2 linked regions of the Peribacillus simplex NBRC 15720 = DSM 1321 genome follow. The protein of the gene in region 1 interacts with the protein of each later gene in a pairwise test. Links are inferred from orthologs where the notes say so. Each region holds a gene or a part of one and is shown in the gene's direction. Other genes may lie near its edges. The genes, in order: BS1321_RS07980 and BS1321_RS26215.

What was found.
Region 2: the proteins of BS1321_RS07980 (region 1) and BS1321_RS26215 interact in binary tests that used the Bacillus subtilis proteins (3 or more experiments, as listed by UniProt). The link is inferred for Peribacillus simplex NBRC 15720 = DSM 1321 from one-to-one orthologs.

The regions. Positions count from the first base shown.
Region 1 is NZ_CP017704.1:1,677,550-1,687,596, forward strand. Bases 7,159-10,016 are described here. They hold BS1321_RS07980 (ATP-binding protein), read left to right. Parts: upstream 7,159-7,885; coding sequence 7,886-9,148; downstream 9,149-10,016. Other genes in these bases: BS1321_RS07975 (glutaminase), read right to left, coding at 7,159-7,448; BS1321_RS07985 (response regulator), read left to right, coding at 9,153-10,016. Also shown: sporulation protein YhbH, read right to left, coding at 1-953; BS1321_RS07955 (hypothetical protein), read right to left, coding at 1,474-1,653; BS1321_RS07960 (hypothetical protein), read left to right, coding at 1,772-1,981; BS1321_RS07965 (PrkA family serine protein kinase), read right to left, coding at 2,219-4,114; BS1321_RS07970 (glutamate/serine transporter AimA), read right to left, coding at 4,624-6,258; more of BS1321_RS07975, read right to left, coding at 6,459-7,158; more of BS1321_RS07985, read left to right, coding at 10,017-10,047. UniProt on the Bacillus subtilis protein: Member of the two-component regulatory system GlnK/GlnL that positively regulates the expression of the glsA-glnT operon in response to glutamine.
Region 2 is NZ_CP017704.1:5,429,853-5,447,541, reverse strand. Bases 8,606-11,418 are described here. They hold BS1321_RS26215 (MerR family transcriptional regulator), read left to right. Parts: upstream 8,606-9,780; coding sequence 9,781-10,056; downstream 10,057-11,418. Other genes in these bases: nasC (assimilatory nitrate reductase catalytic subunit NasC), read right to left, coding at 11,141-11,418; cobA (uroporphyrinogen-III C-methyltransferase), read right to left, coding at 10,244-11,014; nirB (nitrite reductase large subunit NirB), read right to left, coding at 8,606-9,524. In the rest of the region: BS1321_RS26265 (YdeI/OmpD-associated family protein), read right to left, coding at 554-1,147; BS1321_RS28365 (SRPBCC family protein), read right to left, coding at 1,230-1,622; BS1321_RS26245 (hypothetical protein), read right to left, coding at 2,820-3,281; BS1321_RS26240 (hypothetical protein), read right to left, coding at 3,602-3,922; BS1321_RS26235 (OsmC family protein), read right to left, coding at 4,275-4,700; BS1321_RS26230 (family 14 glycosylhydrolase), read right to left, coding at 4,950-6,569; nitrite reductase small subunit NirD, read right to left, coding at 6,772-7,089; more of nirB, read right to left, coding at 7,107-8,605; more of nasC, read right to left, coding at 11,419-13,291; nitrite reductase large subunit NirB, read right to left, coding at 13,404-15,725; BS1321_RS26195 (nitrate/nitrite transporter), read right to left, coding at 15,781-16,986. UniProt on the Bacillus subtilis protein: Transcription regulator that actives the transcription of genes required for nitrogen assimilation such as nrgAB (ammonium transport), nasABCDEF (nitrate/nitrite assimilation), ureABC (urea degradation) and gabP (GABA transport), during nitrogen limitation.

The DNA.
Region 1 (10,047 bases):
TTATCTGATGTAAGGTTATCACCATCGGAAAAGTGAAACGGATAGATATTAAACTTCACGGGGTCATATTTATGATCAATAAGTTCTAATGCTTTTCTGTATACGGACGAACAAATCGTACCGCCGCTTTCCCCTTTTGAAAAGAAATCCTCCTCCGGAACAACTTTCGCTTCGGTATGATGGGCAATGAACTCGATTTCCACCGTTTCATATTTTGTCCGCAAGAAACGGTTCATCCAAAAGAAGAAGCTTCGAGCCATATATTTTTCCCATAACCCCATACTTCCGGAAGTATCCATCATTGCCAGTACAACTGCTTTGGAATCAGGTTTCTGAATCTCATTCCAGGTTTTGAATTTAAAGTCTTCCTTATAAATTGGATGAAAACCTGGGTCCCCCCTTAATGCGTTCCGTTTGAAAGCCGATATCATCGTTTTCTTTTTATCGATATTTCCCATTAAGCCTGTCTTGCGGATATCGTTGAATTCGATGTGTTCAAGCGTGTGCTCCGCGTGTTCTTTCTTCTGAAGATTAGGGAGTTCCAATTGGCTGAACAGGGCTTCCTCCAATTCCATCATCGACACTTCGGCTTCATAATAATCCTCGCCGGCCTTGTCACCTGCACCTTGGCCCTTACCGGCTCCGGCATCGGATGGTGAGCCATCCCTTGCGACCACATCCCCCACTTTACTGTCTCCATCGCCTTGCCCTACATGTTTGTTTTTATCATAGTTATAACGAATTTTGTATTCATCCAAGGAGCGAATGGGGATCTTGATAACATCCCGGCCATTGGACATTACGATGCTTTCTTCTGAAATTAGATCAGGCAAATTATTCTTGATCGCTTCCTGCACCTTTTCCTGATGACGTTGTTGATCATCATAGCCTTTCCGATGGAGGGACCAATTTTCCTGTGAGATAACATACTGTTGATTACTCTCTTCCGACATTCTCTTCCCCCCTTAAAAATGTTTGCACGCTTTTCATCATTCCTTCATATAATAAATTAGTGTGGGAATGCCCACATCATTCCGGTTTTCCAATAAAAAATACAGTGCGAAAAAACGGATTAAAAGAAAAGTATTACTCTATCTTATGCAGCGATGCAGGATAATTTACAAAAAAATTCAATAATGGATGTTTGCCTACGAACTAGACAAGTCCTGACATGGGCATTAGCGGCCCTTTAAAGTTTTTTTTTCTAAATGTTACTGCAAAATAAGTATTCCAAGAAAACGAACAGACCTGATGATCATCAGGTCTGTTCGTTTTTTAAGCAGGTTTCATTTGTCGGATTATAGGATAATTTAAAATATCTTTTTGAACTTAGCCACGTAATTGATCTGCAAAACAGAGACTTCCAAGGACATATCATTAAAAAGCAACGAAACACAACAAAAAGGGTGTGTCCCAGTAGTTTTTCTGGACACCCCTTTTACACAGATAGAATGATTCTGGTTGTGATTTTCGTCAATCTTTATCTTCCTCTATTTCATGTTGAACTGTACCTGGGCGTTTATCCCACTCTTTCAATTCTTCATTCGTCCTTTGATTTTCCATCTGCTTTCCAAGTTCTTTCATCTCTTCATAGTCCTTTGCCATCGAGCTATTTTCCGGAACATGTTCTTTTTTCAATTCCTCTTTACTCATTTGCCATCACCTCTACTTATTGATACCCAATATTTCCAAATCCAAAACGTAACATATCTAATGGAAATATGGGGTATAGATAAGTCATTATGAGCAAATGTAAGGAGGTGCAAGAAGTATGCAAACAACTACCCTTTATGTGAAGGAAGCAACGTCAGAAGGCCCGATTTTAAATCTGGAGTCCATACTTTTGAAAACGGAAGGTGTGGAACGTGCAATCATCGATGTTGATGATGGGGAAATTAAAATCGATCATAGCGAAGACAAACTATCACCGAATCAACTTATTACACTTATTGAACAGTATGGCTTGAATGTAACTAAATAGAAATAAAAAGCACCGGGCTCCCCTCCATTCAGAAGGGCCCGGTGCTTTTTTGGTTTATTATTTCTCATTCCTTGTCAAAGCACCCTTTAACACGTTCAAAAGATGCATGATTTCTTTGGGAATTCAGAAGTTGAAGAATTGATTGGATTTCCTCTAATCCACTTTTCAAGCATTCCACCTTCCGCAAAAGGATATAAAACCCCTGCCCGATATGGGGCAGGGGCAAAAAAGTATGGATTACCTATTTAACAAGCTGCCCACATAGCGCAGCAAATCATTGGCTGAAGTCGAATTATATCCGTGCTCGTCGATAAGTCTCGTGATGACCTCGTTCACTTTCTTCAGTTGCCTTTCGTCTGGTGTCTTCGTTGAAGTAGTGATCTTAACGACATCCTTCAAATCCGCGAATAGTTTTTTCTGGATCGCTTCCCGTAAACGATCATGGGAATTATAATCGAATCGCTTACCTTTACGCGCATATGCAGAAATGCGAATCAATATTTCTTCGCGGAATGCTTTTTTTGCATTCTCGGAAATTCCAATTTGCTCTTCTATCGAGCGCATCAATTTTTCATCAGGGTTGATTTCTTCCCCAGTCAATGGATCGCGCAGCCTTGATTTATTGCAGTATGCTTCGACATTATCCAGATAATTATCCATGAGGATCTTCGCCGACTCTTCATATGAATAAACAAATGCCTTTTGCACTTCATTTTTTGCAATGGCATCATATTCTTTACGTGCCAGTGAAATGAAATTCAAATACCTCTCCCGAAGTTCGTTCGTAATGGACGGATGCTGGTCAAGACCTGCTTTTAATGACATAAGTACATCCAATGCATTAATGGATGGATTTTCTTTACGAATGATCGTAGAGGAAATTCGGTTAATCACGTAACGCGGATCGATTCCGCTCATGCCTTCGTCTTGATATTCCTTTTTCAATTCATTGATGTCTGCGGAATTAAATCCTTCGACATTTTCCCCATCATAAAGCCTCATCTTTTTCACTAAATCGATATCGCCCTTTTTAGGATCCTTCAGGCGGGTCATGATGCTGAAGATTGCCGCAACCCTTAATGTATGTGGGGCTATATGAACATCCGAGACATCACTTTCACGGATCATTTTTTCATAAATCTTTTCTTCCTCGGTAACCTTCAGATTATATGGAATAGGCATGACAATGATACGGGAATGCAATGCTTCATTTTTCTTATTCGAAATGAACGCTTTATACTCCGTTTCATTCGTATGAGCCACAATAAGTTCATCTGCACTGATCAATGCAAAACGTCCTGCTTTAAAATTCCCCTCTTGAGTCAATGATAGCAAGTGCCATAAGAACTTCTCATCACATTTCAGCATCTCCTGGAACTCCATCATCCCGCGGTTCGCCTTGTTCAGCTCGCCATCAAAGCGATAGGCACGCGGATCTGATTCAGATCCGTATTCGGCAATGGTCGAAAAATCGATGCTGCCCGTCAAATCAGCAATATCCTGTGACTTAGGGTCAGAAGGACTGAATGTTCCAATTCCAACACGCTTATCCTCCGAAAGGAAAATACGCTCGACTAACACATCTTCAATCCTGCTTCCATACTCCTGTTCTAGCCTCATTACATTCAGCGGCGATAGGTTTCCTTCAATCCGGATGCCATATTCTTCAAAAAAATCATTCCGTAAATATTGCGGAATGAGATGCAGGGGATCTTCATGCATCGGGCATCCTTTTATTGCATAAATCGCACCAGAGTCTTTTAACGAATAATTTTCAAGTCCACGCTTCAGTAAAGAAACGAGTGTGGACTTCCCGCCTGACACCGGACCCATGAGAAGCAATATCCGCTTACGGACATCGAGCCGCTTGGCCGCCGGATGGAAATATTCCTCGATAAGCCTTTCCAGTGAATCTTCAAGACCAAACAACTGACCGCTGAAGAAATTGTATTTCTTTGACCCATTTACTTCCTCTATCCCTGCATCTCTGATCATGTTGTATACACGTGAATGAGCAGATTGAGCAACTAAAGGCGTTTCTTTCAATATTTCTAAGTACTCTGCGAAGGTGCCTTCCCACTTCAGCTTCTGTTCATCTTCTCTAAATTTTTCGATTTTCTTTAAAATATCCATTAAGGAACCTCCCCCTGTCACTTTCAGAGAATACTTAAATCTATGCTCCAAGTCTGACAAACATGTCAGACTTTAAAAAGTGGCCGGACATTGTTTCGATTCCCCCTTGACTCTCCAAGTATCGAAAAAGGCTTAATCATTGAAGAATTGATGACAAATTTGATGACAAGAAAATTTGTGTGCACTCCTGCTAAAAATTAGGGTATACTAAGCCTATACTTAAGTGGGACAATATGGGTAAAGGGAGGTCACAACATGGGCACAGTTATTATCGTTGGAGTTGCTATTACATTTTTAGCCGCTATCTTCACTGCCGGGTATGACGATAAACCAGGTGTGAAATAAAAATAACAGCCTTTTCTTAAACTCCAAAAAGGGGGACAGCAAATTAAATTTGCTGTCCCCCTTTTTTGCGTCCTCAACAATATAAATAGAAAGAAGCACTTTAGTCATTCAACGAATGTAATAGCTTATTGGAAGCATGCCAATCAATGAAGTGGCTTCATCATTTATACAGCGTTCTTTTTATCCGTTTGAGATGCAATGTTATTCTCCATCGATTTCAAGTCTTCATTTACTTTTTGTCCTTGTTCCAAATATTCTGTTTGGAATCCACTCTTTATTGCCCAACTATAAAACCCTAGAGATAAACATGTAATGATGACCATATCCCAACCAAATGGGATTATGTTTAGTCCACCAAACTTTTCACTGCCTAAGTATGAAATGGTCATCATACAGAGTAAGTAAACAACCATCCAAAGCCCTGCCGAGAAGTTTTGCCGGAATCCCTTCCATTTTATTTTTGATTGATAATAGAAATAAACGGGAAGACCAATCATAATGATAAATAATACTTGTCCCGTCAGTGGCCATCTTGCCCAATATAGAACCAAAGAAGCAAAAACAAAGCCAAGTGGTGCAATGATGCTTAATCCTTTTAGACGTAATGGTCTGTACAAATCCTGACCTGTGCGCCTTAATGTCATAACAGTAACTGGACCTGTAATATAAGAGACTAATGTCGCAACCGAAATAACCTCTGCCAAAACGCCCCAGCCTCTAAACATGAATAAAAATAAGAAAGATACACCTAGATTTAAAAACATGGCTTGACGAGGGATACCATAAAGTGGATGCAATTTCCCAAAAACGCTTGGCAAATATTTATTCTTTTCCATTCCATAAAGCATTCGTGACGTTGTCGCCGTGTATGTTATTCCCGTCCCGGAAGGAGAAATAAAAGCATCAACGTATAGTAAAATAACCAACCAGTTTATGCCTAGAACAATTGCTAAGTCAGCAAACGGTGAATTGAAATTCAAATGTTGCCATCCGTTCACAATCATGGACGGATCAACGGCTCCAATGAACGCAACCTGTAATAAAACGTAGATAACCGTTGCAATTAAGATGGAGCCAATTACTGCAATTGGGATCGAACGTCCAGGATTCTTTGCCTCACCTGCCATATTAATTGGACTTTGAAAACCGTTAAATGCAAAGATGATACCAGAAGTTGCTACAGCAGTAAGTACACTTGCCCAACCATTAGGAGCGATACTTCCTGCAGACGTAAAATTGGACCCATGAAAACCAGCAAATAAAAGTGAACCAATCGTAAGTCCAGGTATAATAACCTTAAAGACTGTAATAAATGAGTTTGCTTTTGAAAACAAACTAACTGTCCAGTAATTTAATAAAAAGTAGACGACCAATAATGCAGAGGCAATTGCCAAGCCTCCCCCAGTAAGACTCCCATTTTCCACCAGACCATGTGTCCACTGTGCCCATTTCCATGGCCATGAGCTCATATATTGAACCGAAGCAATCGCTTCGACTGGAATTACAGAAACAATTGCAATCCAGTTTGCCCAACCTGCAAGAAACCCTAAAAACGAACCATGAGAGTACTGCGTGTATTTTACCATTCCCCCAGCTTCAGGAAACATAGACCCTAATTCACTGTAAGAAAGTGCGATAAATAAAATAACAACCATCCCGATAATCCAAGAGATAATGGCAGCTGGTCCTGCAATCTGTGCCGCTCTCCAAGCTCCGAATAACCAACCTGAGCCAATAATAGACCCGAGTCCTACCATCGTTAACGAAAATGTCCCCATCTTTCGCTGCAAATTATTCATATGTTCATCACCATGCTTTCCAAAATTATTCCTTACGTTTAAAAGTAACTGGATTAATGATTTTTGCTAGTGCGTCCAATTACATCTTAAAGTAATTGCTGCATTTACATCACCTCTTGATAAAGTTTAGTAAATTGATAAGGCAAATATATGGATGTCCCTATATTGCATTTTTTATATGAAGAAATTTTCTCTTTTTTTCAGAAAATACTTAGATCCCATTCTTGTGCTATTTGTTTCAATAGCATTCCACCTGTTAAGCTATTCCCATATTCATCAATGGCAGGTCCGTATATACCAATGCCGCATCCTTCTTGAAAAGGAAGCTCACTTCTGGCACTTGGAGGAACAAGCGCCATAATCCCGCCAGATACCCCACTTTTGGCCGGCACCCCTACAAAAGCCGCAAATTTACCCGAAGCATTATACATACCACAAGTAAGCATTAATGCTTTGGCCAGCTTAGCTACTTTTTTAGGGAGTACTTGTTCTTTACGGATGGGGTGGTATCCATCTTGTGCAAGAATCAGTCCAAGCAGGGCTATGTCTTCTGTAGTTACTTCTATGGAACATTGCATGAGGTAAACCTCTAAAGCTTCCTCTACTTCCGATTCCAAATAATTGGTCTCTTTTAAATAGTGAGCTAAAGCTCTATTTCTATGAGAGGTTTGCCATTCAGATTGATACACTTCCTCATTGATGGTCGGGCGCTTCCCTAACAAATTTTCAAATAGCTCATAGAGAAATTCCAATTTCCTTTGCGAAGAATCCCCTGGGAGAAGCGAAGCTATGGTAATCGCTCCAGCATTTATCATAGGATTAAACGGTTTTCCCGGCTTATGCATTTCTAAACGAATAATTGAATTGAAGGCATCCCCGGTTGGTTCCACATCGACCCTCTCTAACACATAAGAAATGCCGCAACCCAAGCATGCGGCTATAAAGCTGAGCACTTTTGAAATACTTTGCAGCGTGAATGGGACTTCCCAATCTCCTGACTTGATCATTGTTCCACCAGGCTCCAGTATGCAAATGCCCAATTGCGATAAGTGTGCATTTCTCAGTGCCGGTATATAATTGGCAGTTTGCCCTTCAGTAGCATAGGGTCTGTAATGTGCTACCCAACCATCTAAGTCGGCTTGCTTTTGAGTATTAACGTGAATGCCATACTCTTTTGACAATTCTTCAATCACATTCTTCCACCTCTTCAGTTGTTGTATCATTATTTTTTCAATATGAGCGTTTTACCGAATGCCATCAAGCTTACTTGTAAAGATTCGATGAAAAACATAATGAATATTCTAAATATTGTTAAGCGCTTTCAAAACTTTCTATCTACCGTTAATTTTAAATTGGGAACTACATAATCATACGAAAACCTACAAAATCTAAAAAATAAAAATCCTCTAAAAAAAACGTGATCATCTTACATGTTCCGTTACCATTTTTTGTGGATAGAAAAACAGATTGGTTTTGCCATAATTGGTTATAAGTCGTTCTATTCAGGAACAAAGTAAGCGTTGTATTGAAGCCGATGAAACTGTATACTGATTTTTTAAACAAATGGGGAGGTGACGACTTGAATCTCAGTACGTTAATGAAAAAAGAGGTCAATATCCTTGCTTTGATGTTGGTAACGGTGCCATTAGCAGGCGAATTGAGTTTTTATCCTTTAAATGAAACGTTTCGGGTAAGTTTTGGTCCGCCTGTACTTTTCTTCTTTTTACTATTATTACAGAAAACACATGCCATTTTTTCGGGCTTCCTGACAGGGACAGTGGTTGTGGCATTTCGAATTCTAATAGATTTTTTTATGCACGATAGTTTTTCCTGGGCTTCCTCTTTTCAAGTTCATTTTCCAAGTTTTTTCTTTTATTTCACCTACTCCTTTCTTTTTTATTTAGTGAAAATCAATCGCTTTCAAAACCGATCTTTGATTATTGGATTTATTGGTCTCATTATCGAAATATTGTCTGACTCCGTAGAATTAATCTTTCAATATATTGTATTAGAAACAACAATTACGTTAGGTTCACTAAACGAGATGATCATGATCGCATTCGCCCACAGTTTTATCGTTTTAAGCTTTTTTAATATGATGAAACTATATGAAGCACAATCAAGGGAAAGGCAAATAAGAAAACAAAATGAACATATGCTGATGCTCATTTCCAATTTATACGAGGAAACGATTCATTTAAAAAAAACATTAAAAAATGCAGAGAATATTACAAAGAAATCGTATGATTTGTATCGAGAATTAAAAGCACTGGAAAAACGGGAAAAGCAGCTTCATGTTCTTACAGAGCCATATAGTCAAAAAGCATTGCGCATCGCGGGTGAAATGCATGAAGTCAAGAAAGATAATCAACGGATTTTTGCTGGTCTCTCCAAATTGATCTCTAATGAAAGTTTTAAAGATTATATGAATGCTGCTGAACTTTTTCATTTAATTATCCGAATTAATGAAAAATACGCCTTATCACTTGGAAAGGATATCCAATTTGAATATTCTTTGGATGGAAATAACGATTCACATTATCATGTATATACCGTGTTATCTCTTTTCAATAATTTAGTAACCAATGCAGTGGAAGCAATTAAAGAAAAGGGAATCGTCCGTTTAAGTTTGTGTGAAATTTGCGACAATGTAGAATTTAAAGTTGCTGATACCGGACCTGGAATCCCTCAAAAATATCAAACTGTCATATTCAAACCTGGATTCACTTCAAAATATGATCATTTAGGGACACCTTCAACAGGGATTGGTCTCTCATATGTTAAAGAAGTCGTAAAAGAACTGGGAGGCGATATACTGTTTGAGAATAGTTTTAACGGCGCCGTTTTTTCAATAAAATTACCCATTCATAAGTTGATCCAGAAAGGATGATTCCATGCGTTTTTTTATAACAGATGATGATTGTGCCATACGTTCAAACTTAAGCCAAATTATAGAGAACGAAGATTTAGGAGAAGTGGTGGAGGAAGCCGAGGATGGAATTCTATTAGAAGGGCATATTTTGAATTTAAAACAAATTGATATATTATTTATTGATTTATTAATGCCCATCCGGGATGGCATTGAGACACTTCGTCATATAAAAAGTACATTTAACGGGAAAATAATAATGATTTCGCAGGTTGAATCAAAGGAGCTGATTGGTGAGGCATACTCACTTGGAATCGATTATTATATTACTAAACCAATCAATCGTATTGAAATATTAACAGTCATCCGAAAAGTTATGGAACGTATTCATTTAGAAAGATCGATCACAAATATCCAAGCCTCTTTAAATAGTGTATTGAATTTTGAACAGCCAAAAGTTGATAAATCCAATAATTTTAATGAAAAAAGTATAAGGGAGGTGGGTGAATTCCTTTTATCGGAATTAGGGATCGTGGGAGAAAATGGCGCAAAAGATTTAATGGAAATGCTTCAATATTTATTTATGTATGAGCGGACTTTTACTTTTGGAAAGCATTTCCCTACCCTTAAAGATATCTTTGTAGAAATCACAAAAAAAAAGCTTGGCACATCAGCTTTGCAGGTTGATATCAATCGGGAAATAAAAGCTGCCGAACAGCGAATACGCAGAACGATTAACCAATCGTTAAATCATTTTGCTTCGCTCGGTTTAACGGATTTTTCAAATCCGAAGTTTGAAAATTACGCTTCTAAATTTTTTGATTTCACGGTCGTTCGCCAAAAGATGAAAGAACTGCAAAATGATTCAACAATAGTTCTTACCCCTACCCGGGTAAATACAAAAAAGTTTATTCAAGTAT
Region 2 (17,689 bases), 3.8 Mb from region 1 along the record:
CTTCAATTTAATGAAGGTTTCATTCTAAAAACACTAAGGATAAACAAGTCTTTCTATAAAATCATGGTTATTTTTTAGACCTTCCGGAACATACAGATACATTGGCCAAATTTATGTATAAGTATTTTCAATTTCAAGGCTTTTTAACATTTTCCGTAACGCTCCAAGATGATGAGTCGAGTGGGCAATGGTCGCATTTACATTTGTCAGCCATTTTCATAAATCGAAATTCCAGAATAAAAAGCCCAATTTCTCTATATTAAAAATTGAGAAATTGGGCTTTTTTGTTAATCCATTAAAGCGACCTATAATGAAATAACACTTTATTTTTATAAAGTGGTTTTGATGAAGTACATTACTTAAACCTAATTCAAGTTTAAGCAGCTGTTAGTTCAAGAAATGCGAACTTTCAGCAAAAAGCCAAAGGGTACACTTTTGGTGTTCCATTTTAGTTGATTTGATTGAGTGGTTACTGCGATCCAAAAAGGAGGTCGAATGTACGCAAAGTGAGGTAATATCTTAAACATGATTAATTTATTTTCTCGTCGATGTACTAATCTTTTAATCCTTTTCCATTGAGAATTTTCTGCATGCATTTTTCAACTCTTGACTCTCGAGTTTTGGATTGTTTGGGTTGAGAAAAATGAAGAATGTATGCTCTTTGCCGTCCCGGGGTCAATGCTTCAAAAGCAGTTTTCAAGGCAGGGATTTCATCGAATTTATTTTGAAGTTCTTCAGGAATTATGAATTCTGTATTATCTTTATAATTCACTTCCAAACCGGCTTTTTCAACTTCTATGGCTTCATGGATATAGGCTTTCAGAATGTTTTCCGTTGCAACTATTTCTTGAACATTGGTGAACCGAATCTGGCGCGCCCCCTGTACATTCTCAGTTTGTTGGATTAGAATCCCATGGGTATCCTGTAACAAGGCACCTTTGTGAAACAGAAGTGCACAATATTCTTTAAATCCATGGATTAAAACTATGTTTTTTTTCTCAAACGTGTAACAGGGATGCATCCACTTAAATTCTTCGGTCAGGTCACAGTCAAGAACGATATTTCTTAACGTCTCATATTCTTCCTTCCACTTTTTAGCCTTACCTAAAAATTCATCAACCTTAGGATTCATTCTACTATTTGTCATCACGGAACACTCCTCTTTCCGAGCAGTTTGCTTTTTCCTATACGTTAAACTAAATACAAAAAATAGGTTCTGAAGTTTTTTCTTATTTTTCCTCTAGCAATTTTTTAAGATCTTCGCCCATTTTCGCCCAACCATATTTAGCACCATTGAACGCTTGATCTTCTTTTTCGAATCCTGTTTGTTCAAGATGTAAGAAGGTTGTTCCATCCTCGTGCTTTAATGTCCATGTGACTGTAGTGTTTATCCCACCACCTATCCAAGTGTAAGATAACTTATAAGGCTCCTCCACTTCAAGAACTTCGGAATCAATAATTAAATTCCACTGTTCATTCCGAAACTGAAATTTATGTCCTACGACAGGTTTAATATCATTAGCCATTACCCATTTCGCGAGAGTATTTGCATCCGTTAAGGCGAGCCATACCTTCTCGATCGGGCTCTTAAAATTAAACTCTTGTGATACTGTTAAACTCATTTTTTGTTCCTCCTCTAATATTTGGTTTAAAAGTAGCATTCTTTCACTCCAGAATCTCCTGTAAAACGATACCCAATCCTCAATTTCCCTCAACGGGGCAGCATTCAGCCGATAACGCGTTTCCCTGCCGACCTTTCTACTGATTACGAGACCAGCCTCTTTAAGGATTGACAAATGCTTTGAAACCGCAGTTCGACCCATTTCAAAATGTACGGTCAACTCATTGAGTGGCAATTCTTCCACGTCCGCCAACAAACGTAGCAATTTACGTCTTGTTGGGTCAGCGATGGCTGCATAAATATCACGCTCTTGATTTTTCTCGTTCAAAATCACCCCCCCCTTTTAATTGGACACCAATTGGTGTCTTTTATTATATGACACTAATTGGTGTCCTGTCAATTTTATTATTGGCATCAAGGTATTTGTTTTATTCTCCTATCATCAAGTATATAGGTTCCTTTTTTATTATTTGTTCAATAGATTAAGCTTCAAACTTATTAAATCCATATCAGGGGATGCTCTTAATCATTCGCGAATGCAATTTATTATCCCTTGATTCACTAGACAGATTGGGTAGAGATTATGAAGGTATCATTCGAGAATGTAAGTATATTACTCGAGATCTGAAGCAGATATTGTGGCACTTGAAAATGAGACACATTTTAATAGTAGGAAATCCAGAGGTATGGGTGATTTTGGAAAATTAATAGAGGACCAATTTTTAACTCTGCTTTCATATGTAGCTGAGCAAGAACGTTAAAAAAATAAGCAACGACAGGCTGAAGGAATTGAAGTGGCAAAAAAATAACGGAGTGAGATTCGGACGACGTAAGTGTGAAATTAATATGGTTTTGGGATTAGACCATTCGGAACCTCCAGACACAGACAAATTAAAAGAAACACCAGTTTGCCTACAGTCTTTTCTAAAAAAGATATTCCAGAAGATTGGAACGGAAGGTACGAGACTCCTGCGGGAAAAGTGCGTCCAAGGGAGAATCCCACAGGCGCAAAAAGCGCCGAAGAGGCGGATCGCCCGCGGAAAGCGAGTTCCCTACGCTCCAATCAACGATCAGATTTTACAAACCCTCAAAAAAAGTAAAAAACATGAATAATAAATATGTCTTCTTTTAACATCATGTTCGGGTGAGAGCATTACTAACCACATATGTCTACTAACTGACATAAATATATGTTAGATTATTTTTCTATTTCAAGCCTTTTTAACATTTGCCGTAAAGATCCAAGATGATAAGCCGAGTGGGCAATGGTCGCATTTACATTTGTCAGCCATTTTCCTAAATCGATTGTATCGATTTCTGCGAAAAGAGTTACATATTCTTTATGTAATCCCTCCCTGATTTCCGCCCATTTTACTTCATCAACATGAGTAATGGTCCAGCTTGCGTCCCAATCTTTTTCGAAGTCTGCACCGCTGATCATTGTTCGGATCACCCATAAATAATACCGTATGTGGTCAGAATGAGCAGCAATGGTTGATCCATTTATGGAACGTGAAGCGTCTTCTGCGGTTAAACCATCAAGTGTCCCAAAAACCCCTGTATTCGGTCTTGAATCAGTATAATAGCTCCCTTCATTTCCCGGTCCTTCAAACGTTTCTTTCAAAAGTGTTTTTATAGAACTTGCCAACGTCTCGCTCATCTCAATTCCCCCCAAATGATTTAATCGACTTCATTACTTTATAATACACTAAGACAAATCAATAATCGTTTATATTTTGTTAAATTAAACCAAAAAATATCACGAGTTTAAAGAATTACTCGATTAACTGGCATAAGGTAAGGTTTTCCTTTATTTTCAAGTACAGTTCAGAACCTTAAATGGTATTTGACGCTGCTCTTAACGAGATGAAAAAAATAAAAATACCTTAAAAAGGCCATTCCTTTAATAGGAACGGCCTTATATTTTTATCTGAAAATATGATTCAGTTTGAAAAGTATACAATGCTAAGCCGTAAATTTTTAATAGCTTTTCAAACGCTCTTCAAGGGAAACAATTCTAAACTTTAACTCTTGATTCGAGTCTAAGCCACCTATTACAATTTGATTATCTTCCGTAATGGTGACATATCTGAAGGTTTCATCTCCGTTGATCTTTATTTTTGTATCCAATGTCGTTTCCATTTTTGCAAAAACTTGATCTGTGAATTTAAGCGGAAGAAGATCATCTAATCCTTCTTCAGGGCTGCCGAGCCACTTAAACATGAAATCTTTCAATGAATATTGTTCAATCATCGATAAATGATTTTTAAAAATTAATTTGTCAATTGTTATCTCTTTCAACTTAACCACTCCTCAATAGTATATAAAGTTTATATCGATAAACTCCTAACATCAAGGGTATTCCAATGACAAACGATTACAATTAGATTACTTGCCAACTAAATAAACCCTTTCTTTCCAGAAAACGGAGTTCAGTTACCCGTAAAAGAAATTGGAGGTTGATTTTTTCTTAAGAATACGGCTTGATTAACATAAAGAGGGATTATTTCTGAACTTTGCACGAATAGATGATATCCTGAATCATGGATGCTCATTTCAGTCAAAAAACAGCCTCCTTTAACAAATGAAGGCTGTTTTTCATACATGGATGTATAAACAAATGGCTGATAAATGATAGCCCTTAAATTAAACGTTATAATCCCTGTTTTCCTTTAACACCATTTATCGAATAGCTGATTTTAATGTTGGCATTTAATGAGTGATATACTGAACAGTACGTATTTTTGGATAATTGTATCGCACGGACCACTTTATCTTCAGGCAGATCACCCTCCAATAAATAGTGGATATGAAAATCGGTAAACCGTTTAGGGTGATTTTCTGATCTTGACCCTTCTATCTCTATTTGAAAGGCCTTTGTTTCAAATCGCATTTTTTTTAAAATCATTACAATATCAATACCTGTGCACCCTGCAAGAGAATGCAAAAGTAACTCAGTGGGTCTTGCTCCACTATTTTTTCCTCCTACTTCTTCGGCAGCATCCATCTTTATTTCATGTCCCGACGGAGTTGTGCCAGAAAAGGCCATTTCCCCTGTCCATGTAATCATTGTCTTCATTCAATTCCTCCCTTTCTTGTTGTTTTGTCCTAAAAATAGTCCACATGTCTATTTAATGTAAGTACAGATCATTTAAGTCTTAAAATAATATATCCCCAATATTGGGGACAGTACGCAAATATACAGTGTACTTGGCTTCAGGATTGTATTATTACCCTATCTGGTGATGCACTTTCAATACCTTATATTATTTCCAAAAGCCCTACTTAGTTAGTCATACTGATTTTATCTCATGGCCTATATATCCTTTTACCATGAAGTTTTATAGTTTCCTTCTCCATTCAAAGGGGTTTTATAACTATTATTTTCCCCTTCTTGCCAAGTGATATTTCCATTTTCATCTTTCATGACGAACTTGAATTCATAGAATCGATCTGCAGTTAAGCGGAATGTTCCACTCCAACTGCCTTCTGTACTTTGACTGAGTTTATATTCGTAATCTTCAGGATTCCATCTGCCGATTTCACCTCTATCCCCAATTAAGTAAACTCCCTGTGTGGCAGGTACATTTTCAACTGTGAATGTAACTGGAATCGACTTGCCTTCCAATTTATCAGCCATCATCCTGAACTCATTTGTTGGATTTCCTTCATCGTCGAATAAATAGGACATCCTTAGCAAGGTAAATCCCTCAAAACCATGGTTAAAAACCATTTCTGCTATATTGTCAAAGCCCCCTTCATTGTTGATCAGCGGGAGTGCATTTTCCCCGTTTAAGGAAATTCCTTTTTCATTAGCTAGAGAGGCAATATGCGTCACCAACGTTTTAGGAGCACTATAGGATGGTGCAGTATGTGCGTCTTGATCTCCCATTTCCAAACAGGTGAACGTGAGGGCCATATTTGATTTCTTGAATTGATTCAATAATTGGGAGTAGTTATAGTACCCGGCACTATACTCTGCTGAATGCGGCAGTACTGGATCATTCATTTTCCAATGGACTCCTGAGATTTTAGCTCCAATTGGCACGCCAAAGACTTTATCAAAATGTTTATGGGCAAATTTAGAGATTTTTGCAAGATGCTTTTCGAGTGCCCCTTGATACCACTGCATGAAGTCGTATCCAAATTGTGTATCGATTGCTCCGCCCTTGGTGAAAAATTCATCCCCGTTTCCTGGCGGCTGTATCTCATTCCAGTTTTTATACGTTTTGCCCCAAGCAGCATTTAATTTTTTTATCGTTGAATATTTTTCTCTCATGGCAAGCCTGAAATCCCGTTTTGCTCCTTCTGTATAAACTTGAAGCTGTCCCCTTTCAGGATAATCCCAGCCATCAGCATTTTGATAAGAGGGGTATCTTAGTTCCCCAGCTGGTCCTGCACTTAGATATATTTTAGCTATTAGATCCTTCTTATCAGCAAAATTCTCTGCAAAGGATTTATACAATTCGTTGTACTGTTCGGCTGTACCTTCCCACCAAGGAGCAAGTACTTCCTTATTCCAGAAACCACTTTCACTCTTGAATGCCATGTTCTCTGCAGTGTCTTTATTCCAGAGCCAACTTGGGATGGGATAGTTACAATCATCCCCCACATTACCTCCGCATTGATGTGTAGACAAAATGGGCACCCATTTTAAACCGGAAGCTCTCACTGTTTCCCCATATTTTTTATAATAGGACCAATCAAACTGATTATCTTTTTTACTCTCGACTAATCCCCACCAGATATCTGTCGTTATTGCATATACTCCATTTTCCTTTAACTGGGTCAGCTCTGCTTCGAATGCCTCCCAATCTGTTATTTCACCCAATGGGGCCATCACATAAAGCTTGTAATCTGGTTTTACTTCTGCTAATCCAGATGAAGTACTTGATAAAGGAACAAAATACAGCATAAAGGTAAAAACGCCAACAGATAATTTGTTCATAAAAACGCCAACCTTTCCCCTATTCATTTATAAAAATTTCTAGTTGAAATCGTTTAATAAAGTCATTCCTTTACTAGAAATTATATTTGTTTTGGTAATATTTATCAATTTAATTCGTCGGGAGAATTTAGTTCATAGCTCTGCAAAGAAAAAAAGGATAGTCCTATAAGAGACTATCCAGAGTAGCGGGTTATCTGCATTTTTATAAAACGATATAAACATTACCATCTTCTATTTCAACATTGAATGTCTTTACGCAACCATTATCAGGTTTTTGGACTTCTCCATTTTTGACACTGATTTTCCAGTCATGCATCGGGCAAAAGACGTGATCACCACTCACAATGCCTTCCACCAGAACTCCACCTTTATGTGGGCAACGATTTTCAATAGCCCGGAATTCACCATTTGCTAAATGAAAAAGAGCAATTTCATAATAGCCTATGGTTACTGTTTTTCCTAGGTTTTTTGGCATCTCATTTACTGTTGAAACCTTTATCTTTTGAAGAGTTTTCCCCATTTAGGCTTACCCCCTATTCATTTATTTGATATAGCTGGAATTTTCACTTTTTGAAATAAACCGGTTTGGATCGCATTACTCTCAATGATTTCTTTCCACGGTTCTTGCAATACCGATAAGGCCTCATCTAAACGTTGATTAAGCTCAATCCTTTTTTGCTTATCACCAATAATCGTCTTTATGGTATCGAATCCTACACGCTCAACCCAGACAGAGGTTCTTTCTAAATAATTGGCCGTTTCTCGATAATGTTGGATGTATGCACCTGTAATTTCAATTACTTCATCACTTGTTTTCACTTTGCATAACAATTCAGCAGCTCTTAAATGGGTTCCGCCGTTGCCGCCGATATAAATTTCCCATGCACCGTCAACACCGACAACACCAAGATCTTTGATACCGGATTCAGCACAATTACGAGGACATGCCGACACGGCCATCTTAACCTTATGCGGTGTGCCTACACGTTCAAATTTCTTCTCCAGGGCAATGCCTAGCCCAATTGAATCTTGAGTGCCAAAGCGGCAAAAGTTTTCACCCACACATGTTTTCACAGTTCGAAGGGTTTTTCCATAAGCATATCCAGAAGGCATATCCAGGTCAGCCCATACTTTTGGAAGGTCTTCTTTATCAACGCCGAACAAATCTATTCTTTGTCCGCCTGTAACCTTAAGTAACTTAACATTATACTTATCGGCCACATTTGCTATTTTCCGTAATTGATCAGGATTAGTGACGCCCCCATACATTCTTGGCACAACAGAAAATGTACCATCCTTTTGAATATTTGCATGTAACCTTTCATTGACATAGCGGGATTCCTTTTCATCTTCATATTCAACAGGATGGATCATGCCTAAGTAATAGTTCAGTGCCGGTTTACACTTCGAACATCCATCACTTGTATTCCAGCCGAGAACATTCATGACTTCCCGAGTATGGGTCAGATTTTTTTCGCGTATTTCAGCAACAACCTCATCTCTGGATAAAGTGGTGCACGCACATATGGATTCCTTTTGATTTAATTCACTGAATTCAGCTCCCAATGTCAGCTCGAGAATATCAGCGACTAACGGCTTACATCCCCCGCATGATCTCGAAGCATTTGTGCAGCCTTTTACTTCCTCAATACTTGTTAAACCATTAGATTCGATAGCCGTCACAATATCGCCCTTCGTTACACCATTACAACCACAGACGATTTCTTCATGTGACATCGACGCGACAAGACTAACACTGGGTTCTCCACTTGTTCCTACTTTTAAATATTCAGAAACGTCGGCATTTTTATTGATCATGCTCAATAGGTTATTGCTTTCCTTTGTATCCCCGAATAATACAGCACCAGAAATTTTCCCATTTCGAATCATTACTTTTTTGTAAGTACCATTCCATTCATTAAATTCCTTGATTGATTTGGCTTTTTCATCCTCGAAAATTTCTCCAGCCGAAAATACATCTACACCAGATACTTTTAACTTAGTAGACAGTACTGAACCCTCATATGCTTTGCCGTCAAGCTCGCAAATTCTTTTGGCTAATACTTTGCCTTGTTCATAAAGGGGAGCGACCAAACCATACACCATCTCACGGTGTTCCGCACATTCACCAACCGCATAAATATTCGGGATCCTTGTCTCCATATAATCGTCCACGATAATTCCTCGATTGACAGGGATGCCGCAATTTTGGGCCATTTGAACATTTGGTTTAATCCCAACTGCCATGACCACTAAATCAGCGCTGATTTCCTCGCCATCACTAAAGCGTAATCCTTTGACACCAATTTCACCTAAAACCTCCTGAGTCTGTTTCCCAAGATGAAAATTCATTCCCTGGCTTTCAAGTTCCCTTTGCAGCATTTTTCCTGCTGTTGGATCTAACTGCCTATCCATCAAATATTCTGAAAGGTGAATAACATCTACCTGCATTCCTAGATTCAAAAGACCCCTGGCTGCTTCAAGACCCAGTAATCCACCACCAATGACTGCAGCCTTTTTATTATTTTTTGAATATTCAATCATTTTTTCGCAATCTTCAATATTTCGAAAGGCTGTCACTCCTTTTTTGTCAGCCCCCTTTATCGGTAGTATGAAAGGGATTGATCCGGTAGCTAAAATTAATTGATCATATTGGACTTCACGATTTGCGTCTGAATATATGATTTGCTTTGTGGTGTCGATGTTTGTGACCGTTTCACCTGAAAAAAGTGTAATATTGTTCTCTTTGTACCAGTTCCAATCATTTATTGTAATATCATCTATCGTCGTAGCCCCTTGCAATACATTCGATAGTTGGATTCGATCATAATTCGGATGTGACTCACTTCCGAAGACAGTCACCTCAAACCTTTCTGGTTGAATTTTCAAAATTTCTTCTATACATCTTACTCCAGCCATACCATTCCCAATTAGTGCCAATTTCTGCTTAGCCATGTTTTGTCCTCCAATAAGATATTTTTTGAAAGGATTATATGTTTGATTATAGGTGACGTCACTATTTATAACAACAAGTGTGTTATAAAATCTTACATGATTTTTGAGAATTAATAATTAATGTTAGTTTTTATTACAAATATTCAGAAAATTAGGATATAATATTCTTATTGATCTAGCATAAATCAAAAATGAGGTGATTTTCATCGTCCAGCAAAAAGAATCTTATATAGACAGAAAGGTAATTTCCATAGGAGTGGTCAGAGAATTAACCGGACTATCCGATAGACAAATTCGTTATTATGAAGAAAGAAAACTCGTTTTCCCCGAAAGGTCTAAGGGAGGTAACCGTAAATACTCTTTTTCCGACGTCAAGGCATTAGTGGAAATCGCCGATAAAATAGAGGATGGAGTACAAACCAATGAAATTAGACAAGAAAAATTAAAAGAGAACAGAAAAATTGAACAGGAAAAAATGCGAAAAAAAATGCTGCAGGGTCAATTAAATGCACATTTTGGCTTACGTAATTGATTTTCGCTTAGCAACCGGAATTATTAGCCGATTCAATGAGTACTATAACTTTCCATATTTCAGACTTCGATTAACCAGGTCACAATTTCACCTTGCATTTATAAAATAGCTATTAACATTGATACACTGGACATGATGACTTTCATGTCCAGTTTTCCATTCTCATTTCCGTAAGGTTTTTCTTCCTCTACGCGAACTCCTTATCTTTTGTCTTCTCTGAAAACCATGATAATTTCTCGGATAACTTCACCACTTCTCCTATTACAATCATGGCGGGATTGGCAACCTGTTCTCTTGTAACGATCGCCACTATTGAATCGATTGTTCCTGTAAAAGTTCGTTGGAAACCTGTCGTTCCTTGTTCAATGACAGCAACTGCAGTTTCAGGCTTCTTTCCGCAGGAGCGTAATTGTTTACAGATATAAGGAAGGTTTTTAATACCCATATAAATAGCAATGGTGTCAACACCATGTGTCAAATGATGCCAGTTGATGTTATCAGGTTTGCCGGTCACGCAGTGTCCTGTGACAATTGCGAAGGAACTCCCCCATTCCCTGTGAGTCACGGGAATTCCTGCATAAGCTGGGGCAGCGATTCCAGATGTGATTCCAGGAACTATTTCAAATTGAATTCCGTGTTTTACTAGCATTTCCGCTTCCTCACCGCCTCGTCCAAAGATGAAAGGATCTCCTCCTTTAAGACGAACGATCGTTTTTCCTTCTATTGATTTACTAATTAACAATCGATGAATGTCCTCTTGAGAGACACAATGTTTACCAGGCGCTTTACCGCAATAAATGTATTCAGCATCAGGTTTACCGTATAAAAGCAATTCACGATTTACCAATCGATCATACAAGATGACATCCGCTTCTGCGATGCATTTGGTTGCCTTGACAGTAATTAAGTCCGGATCACCAGGTCCAGCACCAACAATATAAACCTTACCTTTTTCCATCCTTTTTCCCCTTTTGTTGTTAGTCATGTAAACTTCATTTGATATGGAATGCTGTGTGGTTAGGCTCTACTATTCGATCATGATTGAACCTAAAAAAAATATGATGAAAGGGAGGAAAACCTCCCTTTAATTAGACGTTAACTCAACTATAGGATGTACTTTTACAGCACTGACTTTAAAGCCAGGCATTTTGCATGTCGGGTCTAAATCCTGTGAAACGAGGTGATTGACATTTTGTGAGTCTGCCCAATGAAAAGGAACGAATATAGTATCATGGCGAATGGTTGCTGACCATTTGCTTCTTACAACAATACTTCCCCGCCTTGATTCGATTTTCACCAAAGTATTGTCTGGAATATGATATTTCTTGGCTGTTTCCGGATGGATTTCCATAAATGATTCAAAATTTCTTGCGGCTAATGATGAGCTTTTTCTCGTTTGTACTCCTGTTAAATAATGTGACATGATTCTTCCTGTTGTTAAATAAAGTGGAAAATCCGTACATGGCTGTTCTTTTGGAACAAGAGGCACATTATTAACCACAACCATGGCCGCCTTTCCATCCGGGTGGGCAAAAGACGTTTCGAATAACCTTTTTGTCCCTTTATGGTCAATGGATGGACATGGCCACAAAATGCCTCCTTCTTTTCTTAATCTATCATACGTTATACCATAATAATCAGCGGTTCCCCCGCGGCTCGCCACTCTTAATTCTTCAAAAATCTCTTTTGCTGATTGAAAGGAAAAATGCTCCCCTTTTCCAAGAGCTTTTGCTATATCACAAATGATTTGCCAATCATGCTTCACTTCCCCAGGTAATGAAAAACTTGCTTCCCGCAACGTTACCCGTCCTTCTAAATTTGTCATCGTTCCTTCATCCTCTAAATAAGACGAAGTAGGTAAAATTAAATCAGCCAATCTAGCAGTTTCAGAAACGAACATATCTACTGCGACAAGAAACTTTAATTTTTTCAAAGCCTTTTTGACAAAGTTAGCATTGGGATTTGAAACAATTGGATTGGAACACATTAAAAACATGCCGGTAATTTCACCTTCATTTATCTTCTCTATCATTTCGTATGCCGAGACACCTTTACGTGGCAAATCAGCCTCATCGATTCCCCATATTCTTGCAATATGTAATCTGTGTTCCTCATTTTCAATCATACGATACCCCGGCAGTTGGTCTGCCTTTTGTCCATGCTCTCTTGCTCCCTGCCCATTCCCCTGTCCAGTAATAGCACCATAGCCCGAATTCACTTTTCCGATTTTCCCTGTAACAATAAGAATATTAAGAAAATTACGAACGGCAGCTGAACCATCTGTTTGCTGTTCAACGCCCCTTGCTGTAAAAATCATTCCTGATTCTTCTTTCCCGAACATTGCAGCCGCTTTTTGAATTTGGTCGCTAGGAACCCCTGTCATTTCTGCAATTTCCTCCAACTTTAAAGATGTAACATACTCTTTAACTTCGTTGTAGCCATTTGCACGTTCCCGGATAAATGCTTCATCAGTAAAATCCTCTTCAATGATCACTTTCAATAATCCGTTTGCCAAGGCGGCATCCATCCCTGGTTTTACTTTTAGATGTAAATCGGCCATTTTCGTTGTTGCTGTTTCTCGTGGATCTACAGCAATAATATATGCCCCATTTTGTTTCGCCTTCTCAAAGTACGGCATGATTGTCGGCTGGCATTCCGCAATATTCGTGCCCGCCAAGATAATGCACTTTGTGAACGGAACCTCTGATAAGCTGTTGGTTAGGCCCCTGTCCATACCAAATGTTTGGCTTGCCGCCGAAGCTGCTGCGGACATGCACAAACGGCCATTATAATCTATATACTTTGTTTTTAAAGCTATTCTTGCAAATTTACCAAGCAAATATGCTTCTTCATTTGAAATGGATGCACTCCCATAAACAGATAATGCATTTACACCATCTTCCGCTTGAATCTTAGTGAAATTCTCTTTAATGTGATTTAATGCTTCCTCCCAAGATATGCGAATAAATTCACCATTTTTTTTTAATAATGGGTATTTAATTCGGTCGTTATGCAATGCATGTTGGTGTGCATTCATTCCTTTAATGCATAAGCGACCCTCTGAGGTTGGATTATCTTTTCCGATCGTCAAATACTTTTTTCTTGTCACTATTGTTTGTTCCAACAGTTGCATCTTACATTGCATGCTGCAAAATGGACATTGGGTATCATATCGTTTTTCTGATTGGACCTCTTGTTGCTTTGTGCGGAAATACTTTAATAATAATTCAGTCAAGGCTCCTCACCCTTTACTCATGGATTTCTTTGGATTTTTCATGGTACAAACATTTATCCGTTTATCTAAGTCGTGCATCAAAAGGTATTTACCACTTAGTTCATTCTCTGACCTACGCCATTTCCAACCGTTGAGATAGTTGCTGACTAAGTTCATTATCAAACAATACTTCTCTAACATGAATTAAACCCACTCGTTCAATCCATTGCCAAGTCCGTTCTAAGTAATTGGCTGTTTCTCGATAATATTGAATAAAACCGATGATGATTTCAATTGCTTCTTCATTTGTCCCGGCTACACATAACAGTTCACCGGCACGTACATTACGCCCGCTGCTTCCGCCCACATATATTTCCCAACCCCTGTCAATGCCCATAACACCTATATCTTTCGTTGTTGATCCTGCACCGTTATGCATACAAGCAGATATGCCCATCTTTATACGGTAAGGTGTTGATACATGCTCCAATTTTTTTTCCAACTCAACAGCAAGTAAAAGGGATTGCTGTTTATCACAAGAGCAAACATGTTCACCGATGCATGTTTTGACGTTTTGAACGGTGTTACCATATTTCGAACTTAACGGCATGTCTAAATCAGCCCACACATTTGGGAGATCTTCTTTTTTCACACCCATTAAATGAATCCGTTGTTCACTTGTTACCGCCACCTGAGATATATCATATTTATCTGCAACATTTGCAATTTTTAGCAAGTCTTTCGCATTCGTCATTCCGCCGTACATTTGCGGGATAACAGAGTATCGGTTATCACTTTGAACTGTTGCATTCTTTTTTTCGTTTATGAAAAGAGTTTGCTGTCTGATCTCGTACTCTGGGTGAATCATCCCTAAATAATAGCTAAGGGCTGGCCGGCATGTTGAACAACCTTCGCTATTTCCCCATTCAAGAACATCCATCGCTTCTTGAACAGATGTTAAGTCTTGGAGCTGCATTTTATACACGACTTCATCTTCCGTTAATGTCGTACATGAACACAATGCCTTTTGTTTCTTAACCTGTTCAGAATGATTACTTTGAATATATGCCAAAAGCTCGGTCACTGCCGGCTTACATCCACCGCAAGAACCGGAAGCCTTTGTGCATTGTTTAACTTGTTCCACTGTTGTTAATCCCTTATCCTGAACCGCTTCAATGATTGCCCCTTTTGAAACAGCATTACAATTGCAAATGATTTCATGATTTGCCATAGAAGCGATTAATCCCTCATCCGTACTTGGTGATTGGAACAGTGCTCGCTTTTCCTCTGACGATACTTCTTGCCGCTTTAAAATCATATCGAGTAATCGTGAACTGACCTTTGTATCTCCATACAGAACCGCACCTATGATTTTTCTTCCTTGAAATACCACCTTTTTATAAACACCATCTAATTCATCAAAAGTTGTGATTGATTTCGTTGTTTCATTACCAAGGAAATCTCCAACAGAGAATAACTCAACTCCTGATATTTTCAACTGGGTCGAAAGGACCGAACCTTGGTATCCGTTACATTTCACCTCACAAATATGCTTTGCCAGCACTTCACCTTGTTCATAGAGGGGTTTCACCAGTCCATAAACAATCCCTTGATGTTCAGCACATTCACCAACAGCATAAATATTTGGGATGCTGGTTTCTAAATAGTCGTTTACAATAATGGCACGATTTGTATCAATTCCGCTTTCTTTGGCCAAATGAATATTCGGTCTGACGCCCGCAGCCATAACGACTAAATCTGCTTCCAGCTCCGTTCCATCCTTAAAACGGACGCGCTCTACACGCTCGTTTCCGATTATTTCTTGTGTTTCCTTTTTTAAAAGAAAGTTCATTCCCTGGTTTTCCAACTCTTTTTGCAGCAAAAGTGATGCCGTTGAATCAAGCTGCCTTTCCATTAAATGGTCAGCAATATGAACGACATTCACTTCCATACCAAGGTTTAACAGCCCTCTCGCTGCTTCTAAACCTAATAAACCGCCTCCGATGACGACTGCTTTTTTATGCTTGCGTGAAGTTTCAATCATCTTTTGGCAATCTTCAATCGTTCGAAATGCAATAACTCCTTCTTTATCAACACCGGTAACAGGAAGTATAAATGGGATAGAACCTGTGGCAATTATCAGCTTATCGTAGTAAACTTCCCGTTCTTTGTCTGTTTTTATCTTCTGAGTCTCTTTATCGATTTTTACAACCGTTTCCCCTGTAAACAATTGAATATCATTCTTCGTATACCAGTTTCGATCATTTATCGCAATATCTTCAAACGAAGTGTTGCCTTGAAGCACAGTCGACAATAAGATTCGGTTATAGTTAACGTGTGGTTCACTTCCGAAAATAGTAATCTCAAAGGCAGTCGGATCTTTACTTATAATTGACTCAACACAGCGTAATCCCGCCATTCCGTTCCCTACTAAGACCAGTTTTTGTTTATACATTTTATCCCCCCAAAACAAGTACTGTAACAAGCCAATATTACTAGTAAACAAAGTTTTAGATCTTAACTGAATTCTTTCCGAGTACCCACGTTTTTCTCCATGAAAGATGGGCTAGACCCAGGATAAGCAACGCCATGATTCCAAATGCGGAAAATACTAAAAATCCTGTAGCGTATGTCCCAGTAATCTGTTTCAACGTACCTAGTATGTTTGGAACCAAGAATCCACCAACACCTCCGGCAGCTCCTACAATCCCTGTGATAAAACCAATTTCTTTAGAAAATCGCTGTGGAACTAACTGAAAGACAGCCCCGTTGCCCATACCGAGAAATAACATTCCGATGAACAGTAGGATCGTAACGACAGTAAGAGAATAAAGAAAACTAATCCCAAACATACATAATGTGAGTCCAAAAAATAAAAACATTAGCAGTTTAACTCCACCTATTTTATCGGCAATAAACCCTCCGACGGGACGAAAGAAACTTCCGGCGATGACACATAATGTAACAAATTCCCCTGCCCTTATTCGTGATAACCCATACTCATCAACAAAAAAGATGCTTAAAAAGCTAGTAAACCCGACAAAGCCCCCAAAAGTCACACTGTAAAGAATACAGAAATACCAAGTGTCCTTTATTTTAAATACATTGAAATATTCCTTGAGTGGTTTTGCAGGCGGTTGAGATGGTGCGTCTTTTGCGATTAAAATATAAATGACAAACACGATGGTTAAAGGAATCAAAGCTAATCCCATAACATTATGCCAGCCAAGAGACTCTGCAATACGCGGTCCAAACAATGTCGCAAAAAGAGTTCCGCTGTTACCTGCTCCCGCAATGCCCATCGCAAGACCCTGCAAATGCGGGGGATACCAGCGACTAGCCATAGGAAGTGCTGCAGCAAAACTTGCACCTGCCACTCCAAGCAAAATCCCAATTAAATAAATCTCGGCTAAACTTTCTCCAAATAACCATCCCCAAAAAAGCGGAATCATCGTTACAAGCATTCCGCCAATCGCTGTTTTCCGCGGGCCGATGCGATCCGTCAAAAGACCAAGGACGATTCGAAAAAACGAGCCTCCCAAAATCGGAATAGCTACAATCAAGCCTTTTTCAGCTGGGGAAAGTCCGAAATCCTTTGTAATATAGACACCGAGTGCACCTAATAATACCCAAATCATAAAACTGATATCAAAATAAAGGAATGAAGCTAATAATGACGGAGCATGACCGCTTTTTTTCAATTCAGATATTTTCATTTTTCATCTCTCCTATACTTTATTAATTGAATATTCGTTTATTTTACTCTTATAAATGCAAGATTTCTTTGTTTATGTAAGAAAACATTACACACTTTTTTTAAAAAAAAGCTTTCATTTGAATACTTTAAAGAATTTCTTGGAAAAAAGTCACCTTTTTCTTCTATACATCTAATTCCTAATCATACCATCGGGAAGATGTGATAATTTCTACCAGGATATAATTATATGTTTGTTGAATTTTTTGGTAAAAGCTGAGTTTCTCCTATTCATAACTAACTTTAGCCCCCTATTCGCAAAAATGGCATGAAACCCTTTCACACAAAGAAAGAGACTCTAGTCACTTTTTGATGCCTTAAGATCACTACATCAAGTTTCTTTCAAAACTATATATATAAAGAGTAGTAACCTTTATATAGCTAATTCTTCTTTCTTACCACAAAAAGAGAAGCCTAGGATTATGGCTTCCCTTCCATTCATAGCATTCCCTACCTAATAAGTTCAATTATTTTCCAAATACGAGAAACATTCCTCTGAGTCTTCGTATAATTTGCCTTATCGAGAGAAATAATCCGAATTCTTCCTGTACGTATTGAAATTAGAAGTATGAACAAAAACATCTGAATAATAGAATTCAAGATTTCCAACTTTGTTGAGCTAAAAACACTTCCCATCGCAGTCAAGACCTAAAATGCGTGAATTT